One region of the Kitasatospora misakiensis genome, then DNA from elsewhere that is predicted to be linked to it. Evidence: riboswitches for the same ligand, from Rfam matches in the RefSeq annotation. Region 1 holds a riboswitch; each other region holds the start of a gene.

Evidence for each region. A riboswitch is a leader RNA that binds a small molecule or an ion and turns the genes downstream of it on or off. The one in region 1 is predicted to bind cobalamin.
Region 2: linked by a shared signal. The riboswitch ahead of metE (5-methyltetrahydropteroyltriglutamate--homocysteine S-methyltransferase) and the one ahead of ACFP3U_RS05815 (ribonucleoside-diphosphate reductase subunit alpha) in region 1 are both predicted to bind cobalamin.
Region 3: linked by a shared signal. The riboswitch ahead of ACFP3U_RS33065 (prenyltransferase/squalene oxidase repeat-containing protein) and the one ahead of ACFP3U_RS05815 (ribonucleoside-diphosphate reductase subunit alpha) in region 1 are both predicted to bind cobalamin.
Region 4: linked by a shared signal. The riboswitch ahead of ACFP3U_RS22225 (cobalamin biosynthesis protein) and the one ahead of ACFP3U_RS05815 (ribonucleoside-diphosphate reductase subunit alpha) in region 1 are both predicted to bind cobalamin.

What each region holds. Positions count from the first base shown of each region.
Region 1 is NZ_JBHSOF010000004.1:164,855-170,062, reverse strand. Features, by position in the region: gene ACFP3U_RS05825 (glycoside hydrolase family 26 protein) at 1-33, shown strand, start outside; gene ACFP3U_RS05820 (GH12 family glycosyl hydrolase domain-containing protein) at 133-1,383, shown strand; cobalamin riboswitch at 1,479-1,606, shown strand; gene ACFP3U_RS05815 (ribonucleoside-diphosphate reductase subunit alpha) at 1,788-4,211, shown strand; gene ACFP3U_RS05810 (ribonucleotide-diphosphate reductase subunit beta) at 4,211-5,208, shown strand, end outside.
Region 2 is NZ_JBHSOF010000012.1:89,812-95,019, reverse strand. Features, by position in the region: partial or broken gene ACFP3U_RS12475 (ATP-binding cassette domain-containing protein) at 1-590, shown strand, start outside; gene ACFP3U_RS12470 (ECF transporter S component) at 587-1,375, shown strand; cobalamin riboswitch at 1,452-1,689, shown strand; gene metE (5-methyltetrahydropteroyltriglutamate--homocysteine S-methyltransferase) at 1,853-4,168, shown strand; gene ACFP3U_RS12460 (HAD family hydrolase) at 4,260-4,922, opposite strand; gene ACFP3U_RS12455 (NUDIX hydrolase) at 5,000-5,208, opposite strand, start outside.
Region 3 is NZ_JBHSOF010000068.1:1,767-6,974, forward strand. Features, by position in the region: gene ACFP3U_RS33055 (NAD(P)-dependent oxidoreductase) at 1-806, shown strand, start outside; gene ACFP3U_RS33060 (flagellar hook-length control protein FliK) at 854-1,360, opposite strand; gene ACFP3U_RS33065 (prenyltransferase/squalene oxidase repeat-containing protein) at 1,399-2,469, opposite strand; cobalamin riboswitch at 2,582-2,701, opposite strand; gene ACFP3U_RS33070 (M4 family metallopeptidase) at 2,907-5,208, opposite strand, start outside.
Region 4 is NZ_JBHSOF010000030.1:77,988-83,195, forward strand. Features, by position in the region: gene ACFP3U_RS22220 (alpha/beta hydrolase family protein) at 1-942, opposite strand, end outside; cobalamin riboswitch at 1,312-1,490, shown strand; gene ACFP3U_RS22225 (cobalamin biosynthesis protein) at 1,579-2,625, shown strand; gene ACFP3U_RS22230 (cobyric acid synthase) at 2,622-4,136, shown strand; gene ACFP3U_RS22235 (putative cobaltochelatase) at 4,133-5,208, shown strand, end outside.

The sequences.
Region 1 (5,208 bases):
CCCAGGAGCACTCCGCCGCCGGCCGACGGATAGCCTCGACCGACCGCGGGCCACGCGCCCGCGGGAGGCCGCCGGGAGCACCGGCCGCCCCGCACACCGAACACCAGTACCCCCCGTTGGGAGGCGAAGACCATGGTCCGCCCGTTCCTGCCCGGAGCCGGGCGCCCCCGGCCGCGCGCCTGGTGGTGGATCGCCCCCACCGCCCTCCTGGTGCTCTGCCTGTGCGCCGTGCTGATCCCGCGCGAGAGCGCCCCCTCGACCGCCGCGGTCGCCCCGCCGCCCCCGCCGCCCCTGACCACGGCCGAACCCGGCGAGCTGTGCTCCACCGCACAGAACCGCTACCCCTCGCAGCCGGTGGACTCCGGGCGCTACATCATCAACCCCAACGAGTGGAACGCCACCGGCGGCCTGTGCATCCGCGGCGGCGCCGACAGCGCCTCCTTCGCGGTCACCCGCAGCGCCGTCGCCCGCGGCAACATCGCCGACCCGGTCCGCGGCCCCGGCGCGTACCCGCACATCAGCACCCCGGTCGGCGGCGACGGCGTCAGCCCGCTGCCCATCGCCGTCGACAACCTGCGGTACGCCACCAGCACCTGGCGCACCACCCAGGTCGACGGCGGCGTCTGGAACGCCTCCTACGACCTCTGGTACAGCACCACCCGGGGCAGCTGCTCCTTCACCGAGAGCGCCGAGGTGATGATCTGGCTGCGCGGCAACGGCACCTCGCCGTTCGGCAAGCAGGCCGGGGAACTGCGCAGCGGCGGCCAGGCCTACCGGGTGTACGAGGCGCCGAAGAAGAGCAGCCACACCCTGCTCACCTACGAGGCGGCCTCCGCCACCAACGTCGTCACCGGGCTCGACCTGCGGGCCTTCACCCGCGACGCGGTCCAGCGCGGCTACGTCCCGGCCGGCTCGTTCCTGTGCGCCGTCCAGGCCGGCTTCGAGATCTGGGAGGGCGGCGCGGGCCTCACCACCGACGCGTTCTCCTTCGAGGTCGCCGCGGGCCGCCCCAGCGGCGCGATCACCTCCGCGGTGCCCGGCTACTGCCTGGACAGCCGGGTGGCCGGCGACCCGGCCGCAGTCGGCGCCGCCACCTGCGACGGCTCCCCGGCGCAGACCTGGACGATGGGCGAGGACGGCTCCGTCGGCCAGGGCGGACGCTGTCTGGAGGACCCGGACATCGGCTTCCCGGTGCTGACCGGCTGCACCCGCCGACCCGACCAGCGCTGGCGCGCCACCGACGCGGGGCAGCTGCTCAACGAGGACAGCGGGAAGTGCGTGGAGAACCCGGCGACCGGCCCCACGGGCACCGGTACGGGCTCCCAGGTGCGGATGCGGCTGTGCGCCGCCAAGCCCGCGCAGGAGTGGCACGCACCGGTCTGACGGGCTCCGAAAGCCCCCGCAGCTTATCGCACCCGACCCGCGACACGCAGCCTCGCGACACTACATGTGGGGCTTCGTCGGACGAGCGCCACTAGATGTATGCTCACTCCTGCTGTCGAAGCAGGGGAACCCGGTGCGATTCCGGGACTGCCCCGCAGCGGTGTGCGGCGCCTCCCCCCGGGAGTCCGCGAGTCCGATGACCTGCTGACGGCGTGCCGGCTCCTCCCCGCAGAGGCCATGCGCACCAGCACCACCTTCCGGGCCTCGCGGGCGGGCCGGGGACGACACGCGCGCGACACCCACGGGCCCGCGCGGCGTACTCCCCTGCCCAATCGGCCCGGCCCCCGTTCCACCGCCGATCGCCGCCAGGAGAGAGCGCCTTGACCACCGCTGCCTCAGTCGCCCTGCCCGCCCAGGGTTCCAGCTCCGCCCCCGCCGACCCGACGGTCTCCGACCCCGGCGGCGCGCTCCTGCGCCTTCTCACCGATCGCAGCGCCGACCTCCCCCAGGTGGACCCCGGCCACGTCGCCGCCGCCGCGCTCCGCGGCCGGCACGCCGGCTCGGACTTCGCCGAGCTGCGCGGGCTGGCCGTCGACGCCGCCGCGTCGATGATCGCCGAGGACCCGCAGTACTCGAAGCTCGCGGCCCGGCTGCTCGCGCTGGAGATCGTCGACGAGGCGTCGAGCCAGGGCGCGGTCTCGTTCTCCACCTCGATCGCGGTCGGCCACGCCGAGGGCCTCATCGGCGACACCACCGCCGCCTTCGTCGCCAAGCACACCGCCGCCCTGGACGCGCTGGTCGACGCGAACGGCGACGACCGCTTCGAGTACTTCGGCCTGCGCACCGTCCAGAGCCGCTACCTGCTGCGCCACCCGATCACCCGCAAGGTCGTCGAGACCCCGCAGCACTTCCTGCTCCGCGTCGCCTGTGGCCTGGCGGTCGGCGACACCGAGCAGTCGGTCACCGAGGTCGCCGAGCTGTACCGCCTGATGAGCCGGCTGGAGTACCTGACCTCCTCGCCGACCCTCTTCAACTCCGGTACCCGGCACCCGCAGATGTCCAGCTGCTACCTGCTGGACTCCCCGCTGGACAACCTGGACTCGATCTACTCCCGCTACGCGCAGATCGCCCGGCTGTCCAAGCACGCCGGCGGCATCGGCCTGTCCTACTCCCGGATCCGCTCCCGCGGCTCGCTGATCCGCGGCACCAACGGCAAGTCCAACGGCATCGTGCCGTTCCTGCGCACCCTCGACTCCTCGGTCGCCGCCGTCAACCAGGGCGGCCGGCGCAAGGGCGCGGCCTGCGTCTACCTGGAGACCTGGCACGCGGACATCGAGGAGTTCCTGGAGCTGCGCGACAACACCGGTGAGGAGGCGCGCCGGACGCACAACCTCAACCTGGCGCACTGGATCCCGGACGAGTTCATGCGCCGGGTCAACGCCAACGCGGACTGGTCGCTGTTCTCCCCCGCCGACGTCCCCGAGCTGGTCGACCTCTGGGGCGCCGAGTTCGACGAGGCCTACCTGAAGGCCGAGCTGGCCGGCAAGGCCGTCCGCACCATCCCCGCGCAGACCCTCTACGCCCGGATGATGCGCACCCTCGCGCAGACCGGCAACGGCTGGATGACCTTCAAGGACGCCTCCAACCGCGCCGCCAACCAGACCGCGCTGCCGGGCCGCACGGTGCACAGCTCCAACCTCTGCACCGAGATCCTGGAGGTCACCGACGACTCGGAGACCGCCGTCTGCAACCTCGGCTCGGTCAACCTCGGCGCCCACGTCGCCGCCGGTGCCACCGCCGCCGACCTGCTGAACGCGATGGACTGGGAGCGCCTGGACGCCACCGTCCGCACCGCCGTCACCTTCCTCGACCGCGTGGTGGACATCAACTTCTACCCGACCCCCGAGGCCGGCGCCTCCAACTCCCGCTGGCGCCCCGTCGGCCTCGGCGTGATGGGCCTGCAGGACGTCTTCTTCCAGCTGCGGATCGACTTCGACTCCGCCGAGGCCAAGACCCTCTCCACGCTCATCTCCGAGCGCATCATGCTCACCGCCTACGAGCGCTCCGCCGACCTCGCCGAGCAGCTCGGCCGCCACGAGGCGTACGACGAGACCCGCGCCGCCCGCGGCGAGCTGCACATCGATCATTTCTTGGAAGGCAAGCACGGCCCGACCGCCGCGCCCGAGTGGGCCGACCGCTGGGAGGCGCTGCGCGCCCGCGTCGCCACCACCGGCCTGCGCAACTCGCTGCTGCTCGCGATCGCCCCGACCGCGACCATCGCCTCGATCGCCGGCGTCTACGAGTGCATCGAGCCGCAGGTCTCCAACCTGTTCAAGCGCGAGACCCTCTCCGGCGAGTTCCTCCAGGTCAACCCCTACCTGGTGCGCGAGCTCAAGGAGCTCGGCGTCTGGGACCAGCAGACCCGCGACGCGCTGCGCGACGCCAACGGCTCCGTCCAGGAGCTCGGCTGGCTGCCCGCCGAGGTCCGCTCGCTGTACCGCACCGCCTGGGAGCTGCCGCAGCGCGCGCTGATCGACCTGGCCGCCGCCCGCATGCCCTACATCGACCAGAGCCAGTCGCTGAACCTCTTCATGGCCGCGCCGACCATCGGCAAGCTCAGCTCGATGTACGCCTACGCCTGGAAGGTCGGTCTGAAGACCACCTACTACCTGCGTTCGCGCCCGGCCACCCGGATCGCCCAGGCCGCCTCCGGCACCGCCCGCGCCGCCGCGCCCGTGCCCGTGGCGTCCCCGACCCTCACCCCGGAGGAGGAGGCCGCGCTGGCCTGCTCCCTGGAGAACCCCGAGTCCTGCGAGGCCTGCCAGTAATGAGCACCGACGACCGCAAGATGCTGCTCGACCCCGGCTTCGAGCTGACGCTGCGCCCGATGCGCTACCCGTCGTTCTACGACCGGTACCGCGACGCCATCAAGAACACCTGGACGGTGGAGGAGGTGGACCTGCACTCGGACGTCGCCGACCTGGCGAAGCTGAGTGAGGGCGAGCGGCACATGATCGGCCGGCTGGTCGCGTTCTTCGCGACCGGTGACTCGATCGTCTCCAACAACGTGGTGCTGAGCCTCTACAAGCACATCAACTCCCCGGAGGCGCGGCTCTACCTGAGCCGTCAGCTGTTCGAGGAGGCCGTGCACGTCCAGTTCTACCTGACGCTGCTCGACACCTACCTTCCGGACCCGGAGGACCGCGCGGCGGCCTTCGACGCGGTGGAGAACATCCCCTCCATCGCCCAGAAGGCGAAGTTCTGCTTCAAGTACATGAACGCGGTCGACCACCTCGACTCGCTGCAGACCAAGGATGACCGGCGGGCGTTCCTGCTGAACCTGATCTGCTTCGCGGCGTGCGTCGAGGGGCTGTTCTTCTACGGCGCGTTCGCCTACGTGTACTGGTTCCGGAGCCGGGGTCTGCTGCACGGCCTGGCGACGGGGACGAACTGGGTGTTCCGCGACGAGTCCATGCACATGGACTTCGCGATGTCGGTGGTCGACACCGTGCGCGAGGAGGAGCCCGACCTCTTCGACGACAAGATGGCCCAGCAGGTGACGGAGATGCTGGAGGAGGCCGTCGAGGCCGAGCTCCAGTTCGCCCAGGACCTCTGCGGTGAGGGCCTGCCCGGCATGAACACCGCCTCGATGCGCGAGTACCTGGAGGCCGTGGCCGACCAGCGGCTCGCTCGCCTCGGCATGCCGATCCGGTACGGCTCGACCAACCCGTTCGGCTTCATGGAGCTCCAGAACGTCCAGGAGCTGACCAACTTCTTCGAGCGCCGTGTGTCGGCGTACCAGGTCGCGGTCGAGGGCTCGGTCGC
Region 2 (5,208 bases), on a different contig from region 1:
GGCCGCCGAAGGATCCCAAGCGGGTTCCGGCGGCGGAGGCGCGGAGGTTGGTGGGGCTCGTCCCGCAGACGCCGGCCGACCTGCTGTACCTGGAGTCGGTGGCCCAGGAACTCGCCCAGAGCGATCTGGAGTCCGGCCGCGCGGCGGGGCCGACCGCGCGGCGGCTCCTCGACCGGCTGGCCCCCGGAATCCCGGACGAGGCGCACCCCCGCGACCTCTCCGAGGGCCAGAAGCTGGCCCTGGTCCTGGCGATCCAACTGGCCGCCGCCCCCCGGGTGGTGCTGCTGGACGAGCCCACCCGCGGGCTCGACTACCACGCGAAGGAGGCGCTCACCGGCATCGTGGACGCCCTCGCCGCCGAGGGCCGCGCGGTCGTGATCTCTACCCATGACGTCGAGTTCGTCGCCGGGGCCGCCGACCGGGTGGTGGTGATGGCCGAGGGCGAGATCGTCGCGGACGGCCCCACCGCAGAGGTCATCGTCGCCTCGCCCACCTTCGCCCCCCAGACCGCCAAGATCCTCGCCCCGCTGCCGTACCTGACCACCCGGCAGGTCGCCGAAGCCCTCGCCCCGACCGAGGCCGCCCGGTGACCGCCGTCCGGATCCCCGGCCGGGCCCGCGTGGTGGTGGCCCTCGCCGCGTTCATCGGCCTGGTCGCCTTCACCTGGCCGTTCGTCGTCGCGCCCGGCAAGTTCGGCTCCTCCTTCGCCCCACCGCTGATCTTCGGCGCCCTGCTGGTCCTGGTGCTGGCCGTCGTGATCGCGGAGATCGCCGCCGGCGGTATCGACGCCAAGGCGCTGGCCATGCTCGGCGTCCTCTCGGCCGTCAACGCGGGGCTGCGCCCCCTCGGCGCGGGGACGGCGGGGGTGGAGACGGTCTTCTTCGTCCTGGTCCTCGCCGGCCGGGTCTTCGGCCCCGGCTTCGGCTTCACCCTCGGCTGTACGTCCTTGTTCGCCTCCGCTCTGCTGACCGGCGGGGTGGGTCCCTGGATGCCCTACCAGATGTTCGGCTGCGCGTTCGTGGGCCTGCTCGCCGGGCTGCTCCCGAAGCTCCCGCGCCGCTGGGAGGTGCCGGTGCTGGCCGGTTACGGGGCCTTCTCCGGCTATCTCTTCGGGTTCCTGCTGAACCTCTCCTTCTGGCCGTTCTCCACCGACCCGAACAGCTCCATCGCCTACCTCCCCGGGCTGCCGTTCACCGAACAGTGGCACCGCTACCTGCTCTTCGACCTGGCCACCTCCCTCGGCTGGGACACCGGCCGCGCCGTCACCACCTTCATGGCCGTGCTCGTCGTAGGCCCGGCCGTCCTCACCGTCTTCCGATGCGCCGCCCGCCGGGCCAACTTCGAGCCGACCGTCCGTTTCGAGCGGCCGGGCTGAGCCCCGACCCCGCCGCACCGGTCCCAACTCGTGGACACCGCCGTGGAATGTGCTGACCCGGCCGGTGCTTTGCCTCTAGGCTGACCTCGTAGCTGGTTCGCCCTGTCCGCCAGACAGGGCGTCGTAAGAGGGAACCCGGTGACGCCTTTCAACTGGCCAGTCCGGGACTGCCCCGCAGCGGTGAGCGAGAACGACCGCCGTCATACGCACTGGGCCCGAGCCGGGTCTGGGAAGCGACGGCCAGTAGGTGTCCGCCCTCGACGAGGGCGGGCGTGCTCGCGAGTCCGAAGACCTGCCCGCTGCCCGCCCGTGGACGATCCGCGGGCGGCTGTCCGGAGACCTCGAGGGCGGGTCGGCGACCACACCAGGCGGTTCAGGCACGCCCGTTCACGGCGGCCGCCGTCCGGTCCGTCGTCCCTTCGCGCACTCGTGCCGTCCCCGGGCACTTGAGGAGCAAGACTCGCGAAGGAGAGTCCCTTGACAGCGAAGTCCGCAGCCGCGGCGACCCGGGCCACCGTGCACGGCTACCCCCGCCAGGGCCGGAACCGGGAACTCAAGAAGGCGATCGAGGGCTACTGGAAGGGCGCCGTCACCGCCGACGCCCTCCACACCACCGCCGCCGAGCTGCGCCGGGAGAACTGGCGGCAGCTCACCGAGGCCGGCGTCCGCGAAGTCCCCACCGGCGACTTCTCGTTGTACGACCACATGCTCGACACCACTGTCGCCGTCGGCGCGATCCCGGCCCGCCACCGGGCCGCCGTCGACGCCGACCCGCTCGACGGCTACTTCGCCATGGCGCGCGGCACCCAGGAGGTCGCGCCGCTGGAGATGACCAAGTGGTTCGACACCAACTACCACTACCTGGTACCGGAGTTGGGGCCGGACTCGGTCTTCTCCGCCTGCCCGGCCAAGGCGGTCGGCGAGTTCACCGAGGCCCTCGCGCTCGGCCACACCGCCCGGCCGGTCCTGGTCGGCCCGGTCACCTACCTGCTGCTGGCCAAGCCCGCCCCCGGGGTGGCGGAGGACTTCCCGCCGATCACCCTGCTGGACCGGCTGCTGCCCGTCTACGCCGAACTCCTCGCCGAGCTGCGGGCCGCCGGCGCCGACTGGGTCCAACTGGACGAGCCCGCCCTCGTCCAGGACCGGACCCCGGCCGAACTCAACGCCGCCGCCCGCGCCTACCGGGAGCTGGGCGCCCTGACCGACCGGCCGAAGCTGCTGGTCGCGAGCTACTTCGACCGCCTCGGCGAGGCCCTGCCGGTGCTCGCCAAGGCCCCCGTCGAGGGCCTGGCCCTGGACTTCACCGGACCGGCCGCCGCCAATCTGGACGACCTCGCCGCCGTCGGCGGCCTGCCGGGCAAGCGGCTGGTCGCGGGCGTGGTCGACGGCCGCAACGTGTGGATCAACGACCTGGGGAGGTCGCTGGCCACCCTGGCCACCCTGCTCGGCCTCGCCGACCAGGTGGACGTGGCGCCGTCCTGCTCCCTGCTGCACGTGCCGATCGACGCCGGCCTGGAGCGCGACATCGACCCGCAGATCGCCCGCTGGCTCGCCTTCGCCCGACAGAAGGCCGCCGAGGCCGCCCTGCTCGCCCGCGGCCTGCGCGAGGGCACCGGGGCGATCACCGCCGAACTCGCCGCCAACCGCGCCGACCTGGCCTCCCGCGCCGGCTCGCCGATCACCCGCGACCCGGCCGTCCGCGCCCGCACCGCCGCCGTCACCACCGAGGACGCCCGCCGTCCACAGGCCTACCCGCAGCGCGCCGAGGCCCAGCGCGCCCGCCTCGGCCTGCCCCTGCTGCCGACGACCACCATCGGCTCCTTCCCGCAGACCACCGAACTGCGCGTCGCGCGAGCTGATCTGACGGCTGGTCGGATCGACGCCGACGCCTACCGTGCTCGCATGGAGGCCGAGGTCCGCGAGGTCGTCGCCTACCAGGAGAAGGCCGGCCTGGACGTCCTCGTGCACGGCGAGCCCGAACGCAACGACATGGTCCAGTACTTCGCCGAACAGCTCACCGGCTACCTCGCCACCCGGCACGGCTGGGTGCAGTCCTACGGCACCCGGTACGTGCGCCCGCCGGTGCTGGCCGGGGACATCTCCCGCCCGCACCCGATGACGGTCGACTGGTTCCGCTACGCCCAGGGCCTGACGGACCGTCCGGTCAAGGGCATGCTCACCGGCCCGGTCACCATGCTCGCCTGGTCCTTCGTCCGCGACGACCAGCCGCTCGCCGACACCGCCCGCCAGGTCGCCCTCGCCCTGCGCGACGAGGTCACCGACCTGGAGGCCGCCGGCGCCGCCGTCGTCCAGGTCGACGAACCCGCCCTGCGCGAGACCCTGCCGCTGCGGGCCGCCGACCGGCCCGCGTACCTGGACTGGGCGACGGAGTCCTTCCGCCTCGCCACCTCCGGCGTCCGCGCCGACACCCAGGTGCACACCCACATGTGCTACGCCGAGTTCGGCGCGATCATGACGGCGATCGACGAACTCGACGCGGACGTCATCTCCCTGGAGGCCACCCGCTCCCACATGGAGGTCGCGCGCGAACTGGCCGCCGCCGGCTACCCGCGCGAGGTCGGCCCGGGCGTCTGGGACATCCACTCCCCACGTGTGCCGACCACCGAAGAGGCCGAACGCCTGCTGCGGACCGCCCTCACCGCGATCCCGGCCGACCGCCTCTGGGTCAACCCCGACTGCGGCCTGAAGACCCGCGCCTGGCCCGAAACCCGCGCCTCCCTGACCAGCCTGATCACCGCCGCCCACCGCCTGCGGGAAGACCTCGCCCACTGACGCCGGCCTCACCCTGGGGCTCCTCGCCCGCCGGACGGCACGGATGCCGTCCGGCGGGTCGACGACCGGCTCTACTCGTGGAGTGCGACGCTCAGCTCACTTCAGCGTTAGCCTTCGCGATCAGCTCCGGCAGTTCCAGCAGCGAGTCGATTCGGAAGGTGGCCTGCGCGGTCGCCGGGTCGTGCTGCTGGATCCAGCCCCACGGCCCGCGCCGGATCAGCGCCGTCCGCATCCCGGCGGCCCGGGCGGGCCGCACGTCGTTGTCGAGTCGGTCGCCGACGTAGAGGATCTCGCCCGGTGCGGCCGGGACGACCTCGGCGACCTTCCGGAAGAAGCCGGGGTCCGGCTTCGAAGCGCCCCAGTCGTCGGAGGTGCCGATCAGGTCGACATCGCCGGTGAAGAGTTCGCGGAGGATTCCGCCCGCTCGAACCGTCTGGTTGCCGGCGATCGTCAAGTGCAGCCCGGCCGCGCGGAGTTCGACGAAGGCGGGGCGGACGTCGGCGTACAGGTCGCCCTCGCCGAAGGTCTCCGGCCGGCCGGCCTCCGCTCGGCGCTCGCGCTCCGCGTACAGGTCGAAGCCGGGCCGGAACACCTGGAACGCTTCCCGGTAGTCCCGCCCCTGGGCGATGACCGCGCCGAGCTGCGCAACGAACGTGTGCCTCGGCACACCGAGCCAGTCGGCCCAGCTGCCGTACTCCCGGGTCTCGTCGACCAGGCACTCCCCGACGTCGAACACCACAGCCCTGATCGTCATACCCGCAGCGTAGTGGGGTACGGAGGAGTTGTCAGAGCCGTCCCGTGGGATCGACCACCAACGCTCGCCCCGCCGGTTCAGGGACGCCGGGCGAGCAGTTGGAGGAGGCCGGTGACGGCGACGCCGGCCACGATCTCCCGCCGGTCGATCATGCCCTGGACCGCATCGAGTGGGATCCACTCGATGCGGTCCGCCTCGTGGGTGTCCACCGGCGGGGCGACGAACTCGGCGCCGCGAGCCAGGAACACGTGGTGCTCGGCGTTCGACATCCCTCCCACCGGCTGGC
Region 3 (5,208 bases), on a different contig from region 1:
TCCTCGCCGCCGCCACCGGGGCCCGGACGGCCGGCCCGCGGGCGGCCGCGCCGCTGCGCGTGGTGGGCCGGGCGGGGGCCGGCACCGACCACGTCGACCTGGCCGCCACCGCCCGCCACGGGGTCGCCGTCACCCACACGCCCGGGTCCAACGCCGACGCGGTCGCCGAGTTCGCCCTGGCCCAGCTCCTCGCGCTGACCCGGGACCTCGTCGCCCACAACGAGTCCTCCCACCGGGGCCGTTGGCGCAGCCCGGCGGCGCCCGCCCGGGCCCTGTCCGAGCTGACCCTCGGCATCCTCGGCCTCGGCCGGATCGGCCGGGCCCTGGCCGGGCGGGCGCGCGCCCTCGGCATGACCGTCCAGGGCCTCGGTCGGCACCCCGCCCCTGGGGACGGGGTGCCTCGTGCCGGCTCCCTCGCCGAGTTGCTGGCGGCCAGCGACGTGGTCTCCGTCCACCTGCCGCTCACCGCGGAGACCCGGGGCCTGATCGGCCGGACGGAGCTGGCGCTGCTGCGGCCGGGCGCGATCCTGCTGAACACCGCCCGCGGCGGGATCGTCGACGAGTCGGCCCTGGCGGACGCCCTGCGCGACCCGACCCACCCCCTCGCGGCGGCGGCCGTCGACACCTTCGCGCACGAGCACGCCGCGTTCGACTCACCGCTGTTCGGACTCCCCAACGCCCTGCTGACCCCGCACGTGGCCGGGATGACCCGCAGCGCGATGGCCGAGGCGGCCGTCCGCTGCGCCGACCACATCGCGGCGCTCCTGAGCGGGCGCCCGGACGGTGTGCCGGTGGCCACCGCCTGACCTGCGCTGATGGCCGGTCAGGCGGTGGCCCGCGCTTGGGGACCGCGTCAGGCCGTGCCGGGGGTCAGGGGGGCGGTGATGCCCGGTTGGGTGCCGGCGCCGAAGGACCAGCCCTCGACGTCGCCCGGGGCCGGGTCGTAGGAGCCCGCGCCGAGGTTGCTGTAGGACCACGGACCGCCGTGCGCGGCGTGCCAGTACGACCAGTAGGCGGTGCCGGTCGGGTTGGTGCAGCTCGCCGGCAGGGCGTTGATCTTGCAGACGAAGCCCGGGAAGCGCGGATGGAAGGCGTACGGGAAGCCGGCGCCGGTGAGGGCGGCGAGGCCGCTGGCCGGGTCGCCCGGGGCGCAGCCGGTCTGGATGCCGCCCCCGAGGGCGGTGAAGTCGACGACGACGGTGACTCCGGAGGTCCCGGTGCAGGCGGCGGCCCGGGCGGGCGGGGCGGTGGCGGTGGAGACGCCGAGCAGGCCGGCGGTGAGCGCCGCGGCGGCGGCGAGGGCGCCGAGCGTGCGGCGGGTGGTGCGGGCAGGTCGGGCGGGTCGGGCGGTGGTGGTCATGGGTGTGCTCCTCGGGTGCGGCGCGCGGGGGCGGGCAGTCACGGGCGGGCGCCCTGGGCGCTGAGGCCGGCCAGCCCCTGGCCGGAGAGGCCGAGGACGGCCTGGGCGGTGGCCCGGGCGGCGTTGGCGGGGTTGAAGCCGCTCGCGTCGTAGGCGACGGCGCCGCGCACGGCGGGGTCGGCCGCGCAGCCCTGCTGCAACTTCACCAGGCTGCCCCAGCCCTTGAGCCCAGCGGCGAACCGTCCGCCGGTGAGCAGCGTCGAGGCGGCCAGGCCGGTGCTGTTGGCGTTGGAGGCGGTGGCACCGGCCGCCGCGAAGCCGCCGTCGGCGTTCTGGTGGGCCGTCAGCCAGTCCAGGCCCGCCTTGGCCTTGGCCGCCCGGCCGGTCGCGGCGAGGGCCTGGGCGGCGAGCGCGGTGGCGTCGGTGTCGGCGGCACAGGCGGGCTGCCCGAAGGCGATCGGGAAGCCGCCGTCGGCGCACTGGGCGGCGGCCAGGAAGTCGGCGGCCGCGGCCGGGGCGCCGCCGGGCGTGCGCTGGAGGGCGAGCAGGGCGAGCGACTGGCCGAAGGCGTTGCTGTAGTCGCCCCATTGCGAACGGTCGGAGAAGCGACCGGTCGGCGTCAGCAGCGAGCGCAGCCGGGCGGGCAGGTCGACGCCGCCGAAGGCCGCCGGGTCGCCGCCGCGCACCTCGGCGGCGAGCAGGAGCTTGGCGGTGGCGCCCGCGTAGGCCTCGGTGGTGCCGTCGCCGAGGTAGCCGCTCAGGATGTCGGGCCGGGCGAGCCAGGCGGTGGCGCGGGCGGCGGCCTGGTCGGCGCTGCGGGCGGCGGCGAAGGCCAGGACGGCGTCGACGGTGAGGCCCTGGTCGGGGTAGGCGGTGCCGTCGAAGACCGACTCGAAGTGGTCGCCGTCGACGAGTTGGCGGGCCAGCCACCCGGCCGCGGCGGCGTCCGGGCGGTGGGTGGCGGAGGCGGTGTCGCCGGAGGCCGGGGCCGCCGGGGCGGCGGTGGCGGCCGGGAGAGCCGTGGTCAGCGCGAGCGCGGCTATCGCGAGCGGGCCGAGCGAGCGGCGGAACACATTCCGGGTCTTGGTCTCGGTCTGGGGCACGGTCATGGGCACGGGAGGCCTTTCCGGGCCTGGGCGCACGGGTGCCGCCGGCCGCCGCCCGGGGTGTCCGCCGGCCGGCTCCTGGGGCCCCTGGCCGCAGACCACGACGGGAGGAGGGGGGCACACACCTCCGCCGACGGGTACTCGGGCTCGCCGCCGACTGCCGTCGGCGGCCTACCGTTGCGGGTCAGCGCCGGAATTCGACCGGACTTCCCCCGACGGCGGAGTCAGAACATGACGGCTCATGATGTCGGCTCTGCTGACAAACTGACAAGAGGTCAGGGCCGGTCCAGCCCCGGTGGATCGAACCGCCCCCCGCACGACATGGGCCCGCCCGGCCGTCGCGGGTGCGGCGGCCGGGCGGGCGATCGACCGGGGGCGGACGGGGTCCGGGCGCCGGGGTCAGGCGCCCTGGTAAGGACCCCGGGGCAGCCGCCGTCCGGTCAGCAGGTGCCGGCCGCGCGCTCGCGCACGACCAGATCGGTGCGGCCCGCCGTGGCGTCCAGCCAGACCACCCGGGTGCCCCGGTCGGCCGCCGGGCCGTACTGGCCGCCGCGGTTGCAGGAGAGCCGCTCGGGGGTGCCGCCGGTGAGCGGCAGCTGCCAGAGCTTCGGCAGGTCGGCGTTCTTCGTGCCCTTGGTCGCACGGTGGCCGTAGTCGCCGAAGGTGACCGCGCGGTCGGAGGCGGTGAGGCTGCGGATCCGGTGCGGTGCGCCGCTGCCGCCGGGGAGGAGGTCGGTCACGCCGGAACCGTCCAGGGCGCCGGAGCGGATCGCGCTGCCCTTCGTGCTGTCGGCGGGCGACTCCACCCAGAGCAGTCGGTCGCCGGCGAGGCGGGTGCTGCCGACCTCGGTCCCGGGGGCGTTCGCGTCGTCCACCACGTACTGGGCGACGACCTTGCCGGCGGCGATCGAGTAGACGGTCGGCGCGCTCACCGTCCGCTCACCCGCCTCCCAGCTCTCCGTCCAGGCGAGCAGGCCGTCCTTGAGCGAGAGGTCGGAGGCGCGGTGGCCGTCCGGCAGCGGGATCCCCACCGCCGGGGCGCCGTCGCGGGAGAGCATCGGCCCGGCCTTCCCGGTGGCGGGGTCGTTCCCCACGAAGGCCACGTCGCCGCCGGCGACCCGGACGCCGCTCAGGAACGCGTTCACCGCGCGGTGGACGCTGCGCACCGGTCCGCCGTCGAGCGGCCGGGCCAGCACCTCCGTGCCCCAGGTGCCGTCGGCGCCGGGGCCCATGGCCACCCACGCGGCGGACGTGCCGTCGGTGGCGGGCCAGCCGTGCGAGCGGCCGTCCTCGGGGCTGAGCCGGACGGGCTCGGCGGAGCCGCCGACGGCTCCCGCGAACACGGCCATGCTGCCCTTGGCGCCCTTGCCCGCGGTGGCCGCCACCCAGCGGCCGGCGGCGACGTCCGGCGCGATGCTCTCGCTGGAGAGCTCGCGCAGCAGCGGGCGGCTGTCCACGCCGATCCGCCGCTGCCAGCCGTCCTTGATCCCGTGCGCGTCGAACGCCCCGGCGACGGTGCGGAGTTGGGCACGGTCGAGGCCGAGCGCGCGACCGGCGGCGAGCACCGCGTTGCGGGCGTCGACGAAGTCGTCCAGCGGGGTGAGGTACTCGGCGAGCGCGCGGTAGACCAGGCGGTCGGCGAGGAGCGGGTCGAGGGTGCGCCGGATGTCCCACAACGCCCCCGAGACGATGGTGGAGTTGAGGTGCGCGCCGCCGCTGTCGACGCCGGACGGCACCCCGATGTAGTCGGCGACGGTGGTGCGGCGGTCGTCCATCCGCCGGTCGGCGCAGGCTTCGGGGGTGCCGGTGCGGCAGAGGCCCTCGCCGAGCAGCGCGGCCTTCGGGTCGGTCATCGGGATGCCCCGGCTGGTCACCTCGATCGCGTTGCCGAAGTAGTCCGCGACGGCCTCGTCGAGCGCGCCGGACTGGCCGAGGTTGACGAACCCGGCCGTGTACTTGACGACGCCGTGGGTCATCTCGTGGCCGGCGACGTCCCGCGCGACGGAGAACGGGTGGCGCTTCTCGCTGCCACCGCTGTAGATCATCTTCTCGCCGTCCCAGTAGGCGTTCTCCAGGGGCTCGCCGTTGCTGGTGACGTTGACCACGGAGGTGATCGGTCCGGCCTTGCCGTCGATCCCGTCGCGGCCCAGGCGGTCGCGGTAGAAGTCGTACACGGCGGCGGCGTTGAGGTGGGCGTCGGTGGCGCCGCTGGTGCCGGTGGAGGCCGGGAAGTCGGTGGTCGCCGAGGCCGCCGGGCGGGCGTCGGCGGGCAGGGAGCGCTCGAAGTCCATGACGTCCCGGCCGGCCGCGTCGTACGTGGTGACGGTGGCGGGGCGGGTGAGGTCGACGAGCTGGTAGGTGCCGTCCGGGAGCCGGCCGATGTTCACCCGCGTCGGGCGGCCGAGGGCGTCCGGGGCGGTACCGGTGGCGGGTTCGAGGCCGACGGCCTTGGCCGCGGGGGCCTCAGCGACCGGGGCGGACGGAGCGCGAACCTCGTAACTGAGGGCGACCTCGCCGACGGTGGCGTCCACGAACACCTCGCGCGCCTTCGCGGCCCAGTGCGCCGGGTCGGTCCCGCACACGGTGAAGTGGCGGACCAGCCGGCCGGCGCCGCCGGGCAGCACCAGCAGGCCATGGTCCTCGGCGACGGCACCCTCGCGGGCCGCCGGATCCCGGACCGCGTCGACAGCGAGCCTGCGCAGCACCTCGTCCGGCACGGTCTGCGCGGTCGGGGCGGCGAGG
Region 4 (5,208 bases), on a different contig from region 1:
CAGCACCAGGGTGGGCACGCGCAGGTCGGCGCCCTCGGCGAGGCGCGCGAAGTCGGCCAGATCCACGCCGGTGCGGCCCTGGGCGGCCAGCGCGCCGAGTTCGGCGGCCGCGCCCCGGAAGCCGGCCCGGGCGGCGCCCCGGCGGGCGGTGGCCGGCCAGTCCAGGACCGGGGAGTCCAGGACCAGGCTGCTGATCGAGGGGGCGTAGTCGGACCGGGCGGCGGCCTGCAGGGCCATCGTGGCGCCCAGCGACCAGCCGTAGAGGATCACCCGGCCCGCGCCGCTGTCCAGGGCCAGCCGGATCGCCGCCTCGACGTCCCGCCACTCCGTCTCGCCGAAGTGGCCGAGGCCGTCCGGGGAGGCCGGCGCGCCCGCGTCGCCCCGGTAGCTGACGGCCAGCGCGGGCAGGCCGAGCCGCCGCAGGACGGGGAGGACCGGCAGGGTCTGGGAGCGGTCGGCGTCCGGGCCGTGCACCAGGATCACCCAGGTGCCGCGCTTGCCGTCGAGCCACCAGGCGGGCAGCGCGCCCAGCTCGCCCTCGACGGCGGTCTCGCCGAAGGTCAGGCCGAGCGCCGCGGCCGGGTCGCCGAGGTAGACCCGCGGGGTGAAGCGGACCTCGGTGCCGGGGGCGAGGGTGCCGCGGTCGGCGCGGACCAGACGGCGGGTCACCCCCTGCTCGTCGCGGTGCAGCACCTCCTCGACGACGGCGTGCCCGTCCTGGCCCCACTCCACGGCCCAGCGGCCGGGGCGCTCGCTCAGCGGGCTCCGGGTGAAGGTGATCCGGCCCGCGCCCAGGCTCTGAACGACCACCGGGCCGGTCCGCTCCCGGACGCCCGCGGCCGGGCGGACCATCCGCTCCGAGGCCCGGCGGCCGATCACCAGGACGGCCGCCCCGGTGCCGACGGCGGCGGCCGCCACGGTGGCCGCGATTCCCCAACGCATACTCGCTCCCCGCTGATCGGTGTCTGGACCCACTCCACAGCCCAGTCCACTCGGCGGGGCGGGGCGGGGCCAGCAGGACACGGCCGTACGGGTTGTCACGCTAGGAAGGTCACACCGGGAATGTCACCACCGCGGGCCCGCCCCGGCCGGAAGACGCCGGAACGGCCGGATCGGACCGGGCGGGATCGGACCGCAGGACGGCGGCGAGGTCCGCCCGGTCCACCCGCACGATCCGGCCGATCGCGTCGGCCCGCGCCTGTCGGCGGGCGCGGAGGCAGCGACGGGAAACGGCGGGCGCCGGGCGGGGTCCGCCGTGTGACCAACCCCTCCGCGACCTCGGTTGACTCCCGGATCGGGCCCGTGATGGGATCCTTCAGCCATTACGGAGGCATGCAGAGGAAGCCGGTGCGAGTCCGGCGCGGTCCCGCCACTGTCACCGGGGAGCACGACCGGAACCAGCCGCAGCGAGCCGTCAGAAGCCGCCGGAGGGCCCGGGAGCGCGTCCGACCCGGAAGCCAGGAGACTCTCGCCCCCGGTACGTCGATCCAGGGCGCGGACCCTGAGTGAGGACACGCACGCGATGCAGGCTGCCCCGCCGGGCCCGAACCCACCCTCGACGACGCCGCGCAGCGTGCCGTGCGCCCGCTGACCCGGGCCGCCGCGTTCGGCGCGGGCGCCGTCGCCGGATACCTGGCCGACGCCCGGTTCGGCGATCCGCGCCGCGGCCACCCGGTGGCCGGCTTCGGCACCGCGGCCGGCCGGCTGGAGCAGCGGCTCTGGCGCGACCACCGCGCCGCCGGCGCCGTCTTCACCGCCCTCTGCGTGGGCACCGTCGCGGCCGGCGCGCTGGCCGCGGACCGGCTGCTGGCCCGCCGTCCGCTCGGCCGGGCCGCGCTGGCCGCCGCCGCGACCTGGACGGTGCTCGGCGGCGCCTCGCTGACCCGGGAGGCCCGCACCGTCGGCCGTTCGCTGACGGCCGGTGACCTGACGGCGGCCCGGGAGCGGCTGCCGCACCTGTGCGGACGCGACCCGAGCGGGCTGGACGAGCGGCAGATCGCCCGCGCGGTCGTCGAGTCGGTGGCCGAGAACACCGCCGACGCCGTGGTCAACGCCCTGGTCTGGGGCGGGCTGGCCGGCACCCCCGGGCTGCTGGCGTTCCGCGCGGTGAACACCCTGGACGCGATGGTCGGCCACCGCTCGCCGCGCTACGCCCGGTTCGGCTGGGCCTCGGCGCGGCTGGACGACGTGGCGGGCTGGCCGGGCGCCCGGCTGACCGCGCTGCTGACGGTGGCCGCCGCCCCCGAACCGCGCACCGCCTGGCGGGTCTGGCGGCGGGACGGCTCCGCGCACCCCAGCCCGAACGCCGGCCAGGCCGAGTCGGCGTTCGCCGGCGCGGTGGGCGTCCGCCTCGGCGGGACCCTCCGGTACGGCGAGCGCACCGAGCACCGGCCGGTGCTGGGCGAGGGGCTGCGGCCGGTCGGGGTGGACGACATCGAGCGGGCGTGCGTGCTCTCCCGGCGGGTGAGCGCGCTGGCCCTGGGTACGACGGTCGCCGGGCACCTGCTGCTCCAGGCCGCACTGGGCAGATCGGGCAGGCTGGGCAGGTCGGGCGGTCCGGGCAGTCCGGGCGGTCCGGGCAGTCCGGCCCGGAAGGCAGCGAGCGGGAGAAGGGGCGGGGCATGAGCAAGGCACTGCTGGTCGCCGGGACGACCTCGGACGCCGGCAAGAGCGTGGTCACCGCGGGCATCTGCCGCTGGCTGGCCCGGCAGGGCGTCGCGGTCGCGCCGTTCAAGGCGCAGAACATGTCGCTGAACTCCTTCGTCACCGCGGACGGCGCCGAGATCGGCCGCGCCCAGGCGATGCAGGCGCAGGCCGCCCGGGTCGAGCCGGAGGCGGCGATGAACCCGGTGCTGCTCAAGCCCGGCGGGGACGGCCGCAGCCAGGTGGTGCTGCTGGGCCGCCCGGTCGCCGAGGTCGGCGCGCTGGACTACCGCGAGCGCAAGCCGGTGCTGCTGGAGCGCGCCCTGGAGTGCCTGGCGGACCTGCGCCGCCGCTTCGACGTGGTGGTCTGCGAGGGCGCGGGCTCGCCCACCGAGATCAACCTGCGCGACCGGGACATCGCCAACATGGGCCTGGCCACCGCCGCCGGGCTGCCGGTCGTCGTGGTCGGGGACATCGACCGGGGCGGCGTCTTCGCGGCGATGTACGGGACGCTGGCGCTGCTGTCGGCCGAGGACCAGCGGCACGTGGCCGGCTGGTTCGTCAACAAGTTCCGCGGCGACGCGCGGCTGCTCGCCCCCGGGCTGGAGATGCTGCGCGAGCTGACCGGCCGTCCGGTGCTCGGCACCCTGCCGATGCTGCCGGACCTCTGGCTGGACGCCGAGGACTCGCTGGACCTGTCCACCGTCGTCGACCGGACCGCCGCGCGCGGCCCGCTCGGCGCCGACGTGCTGCGGGTCGCCGTGCTGCGCTTCCCCCGGCTGTCCAACTTCACCGACCTGGACGCGCTCGTCCAGGAGCCCGGTGTGCTGGTCCGCTGGGCGACCCGGCCGGAGGAGCTGGCCGACGCCGACCTCGTCGTCCTGCCCGGCACCCGGGCCACCGTGGCCGATCTCGCCTGGCTGCGCGAGCGCGGCCTGGAGCCGGTGCTGAAGGCGCGGGCGGCGGCCGGGCTGCCGCTGCTCGGCGTCTGCGGCGGCTACCAGATGCTGGCGCGCTCGATCGTCGACGAGGTCGAGTCGAAGGCGGGCGCGGTGGACGGCCTCGGGCTGCTGCCGACGCAGGTGCGGTTCGGCGCGGAGAAGGTGCTCGGCCGCCCCGTCGGCGAGGCCTACGGCCAGCGCGTCGAGGGCTACGAGATCCACCACGGCGTGGTCACCGTGGAGGCCGGGGAGCCGTTCCTGGACGGCTGCCGGGAGGGCTCCGTCTGGGGCACCACCTGGCACGGGGCGCTGGAGAACGACGGCTTCCGGCGCGAGCTGCTGCGCGAGGTCGCGGCGGCGGCCGGCCGGGCGTTCGTCCCCGCGCCGGACACCTCGTTCGCCGACGCGCGGGAGGCCCGGCTGGACCGGCTGGGCGAGCTGATCGAGGAGCACGCCGACACCGACGCGCTGTGGAAGCTGATCGAGGGCGGGGTGCCGGCGGCCGGATCGCTGCCGACCCTGGCGCCCGGAGCCCCTGGAGAACACGCATGAGTGACGTCCGATACCCGTTCACCGCGATCGTCGGCATGGCCGACCTGCGGCTCGGCCTGCTGCTGAACGCCGTCTCCCCGGCGGTCGGCGGGGTACTGGTGCGCGGTGAGAAGGGCACCGCCAAGTCGACGATGGTGCGCGCGCTGGCCGGGCTGCTGCCGTCCATCGCGACCGTCGACGGCTGCCGCTTCGCCTGCGACCCGGCGAGCCCGGACCCGCAGTGCCCGGACGGCGCGCACGCCGGCGCCCCGGCCTCCGAACGCCCGGCCCGGCTGGTCGAGCTGCCGGTCGGCGTCTCCGAGGACCGGATCGTCGGCTCGCTGGACCTGGAGCGCGCGCTGTCCGAGGGCGTCAAGGCGTACGAGCCGGGGCTGCTCGCCCGAGCGCACCGCGGCGTGCTCTACATCGACGAGGTCAACCTGCTCCAGGACCACGTGGTGGACCTGCTGCTGGACGCCGCCGCGATGGGCCGCTCCTACGTGGAGCGCGAGGGCGTGTCGGTGCGGCACGCGGCGCGCTTCCTGCTGGTCGGCACGATGAACCCGGAGGAGGGCGAGCTGCGGCCGCAGCTGCTCGACCGGTTCGGCCTGACGGTGGAGATCGCCGCCACCCGGGAGCCGGTGGAGCGGGCCGAGGTGGTCCGCCGCCGACTCTCCTACGACGCCGACCCGGCCGCCTTCGCCGCCCGCTTCGCCGAGGACGAGCGGGCGCTGGCGGCCCGGATCACCGCCGCCCGCGCCCTGCTGCCCTCGGTCGAGCTGACCGACACCGCGCTGCGTCAGATCACCGCCGTCTGCGCGGCGTTCGAGGTGGACGGGCTGCGCGCGGACATCGTGATGGCCCGCACCGCCGTCGCCCTGGCCGCCTGGGCGGGCCGCACCGAGGTGCTGGCGGAGGACGTCCGCAAGGCCGCCCAGCTGGCCCTGCCGCACCGGCGGCGGCGCAACCCCTTCGACGCCCCCGGGCTGGACGAGGAGCAGCTGGACCGGGTGCTGGAGGAGCAGGCCCAGCAGGAGCCGGAGCCGGAGCCCGCGCAGGCCGAGGAGGCCGACTCCCGGGAGCCCGAGGACGA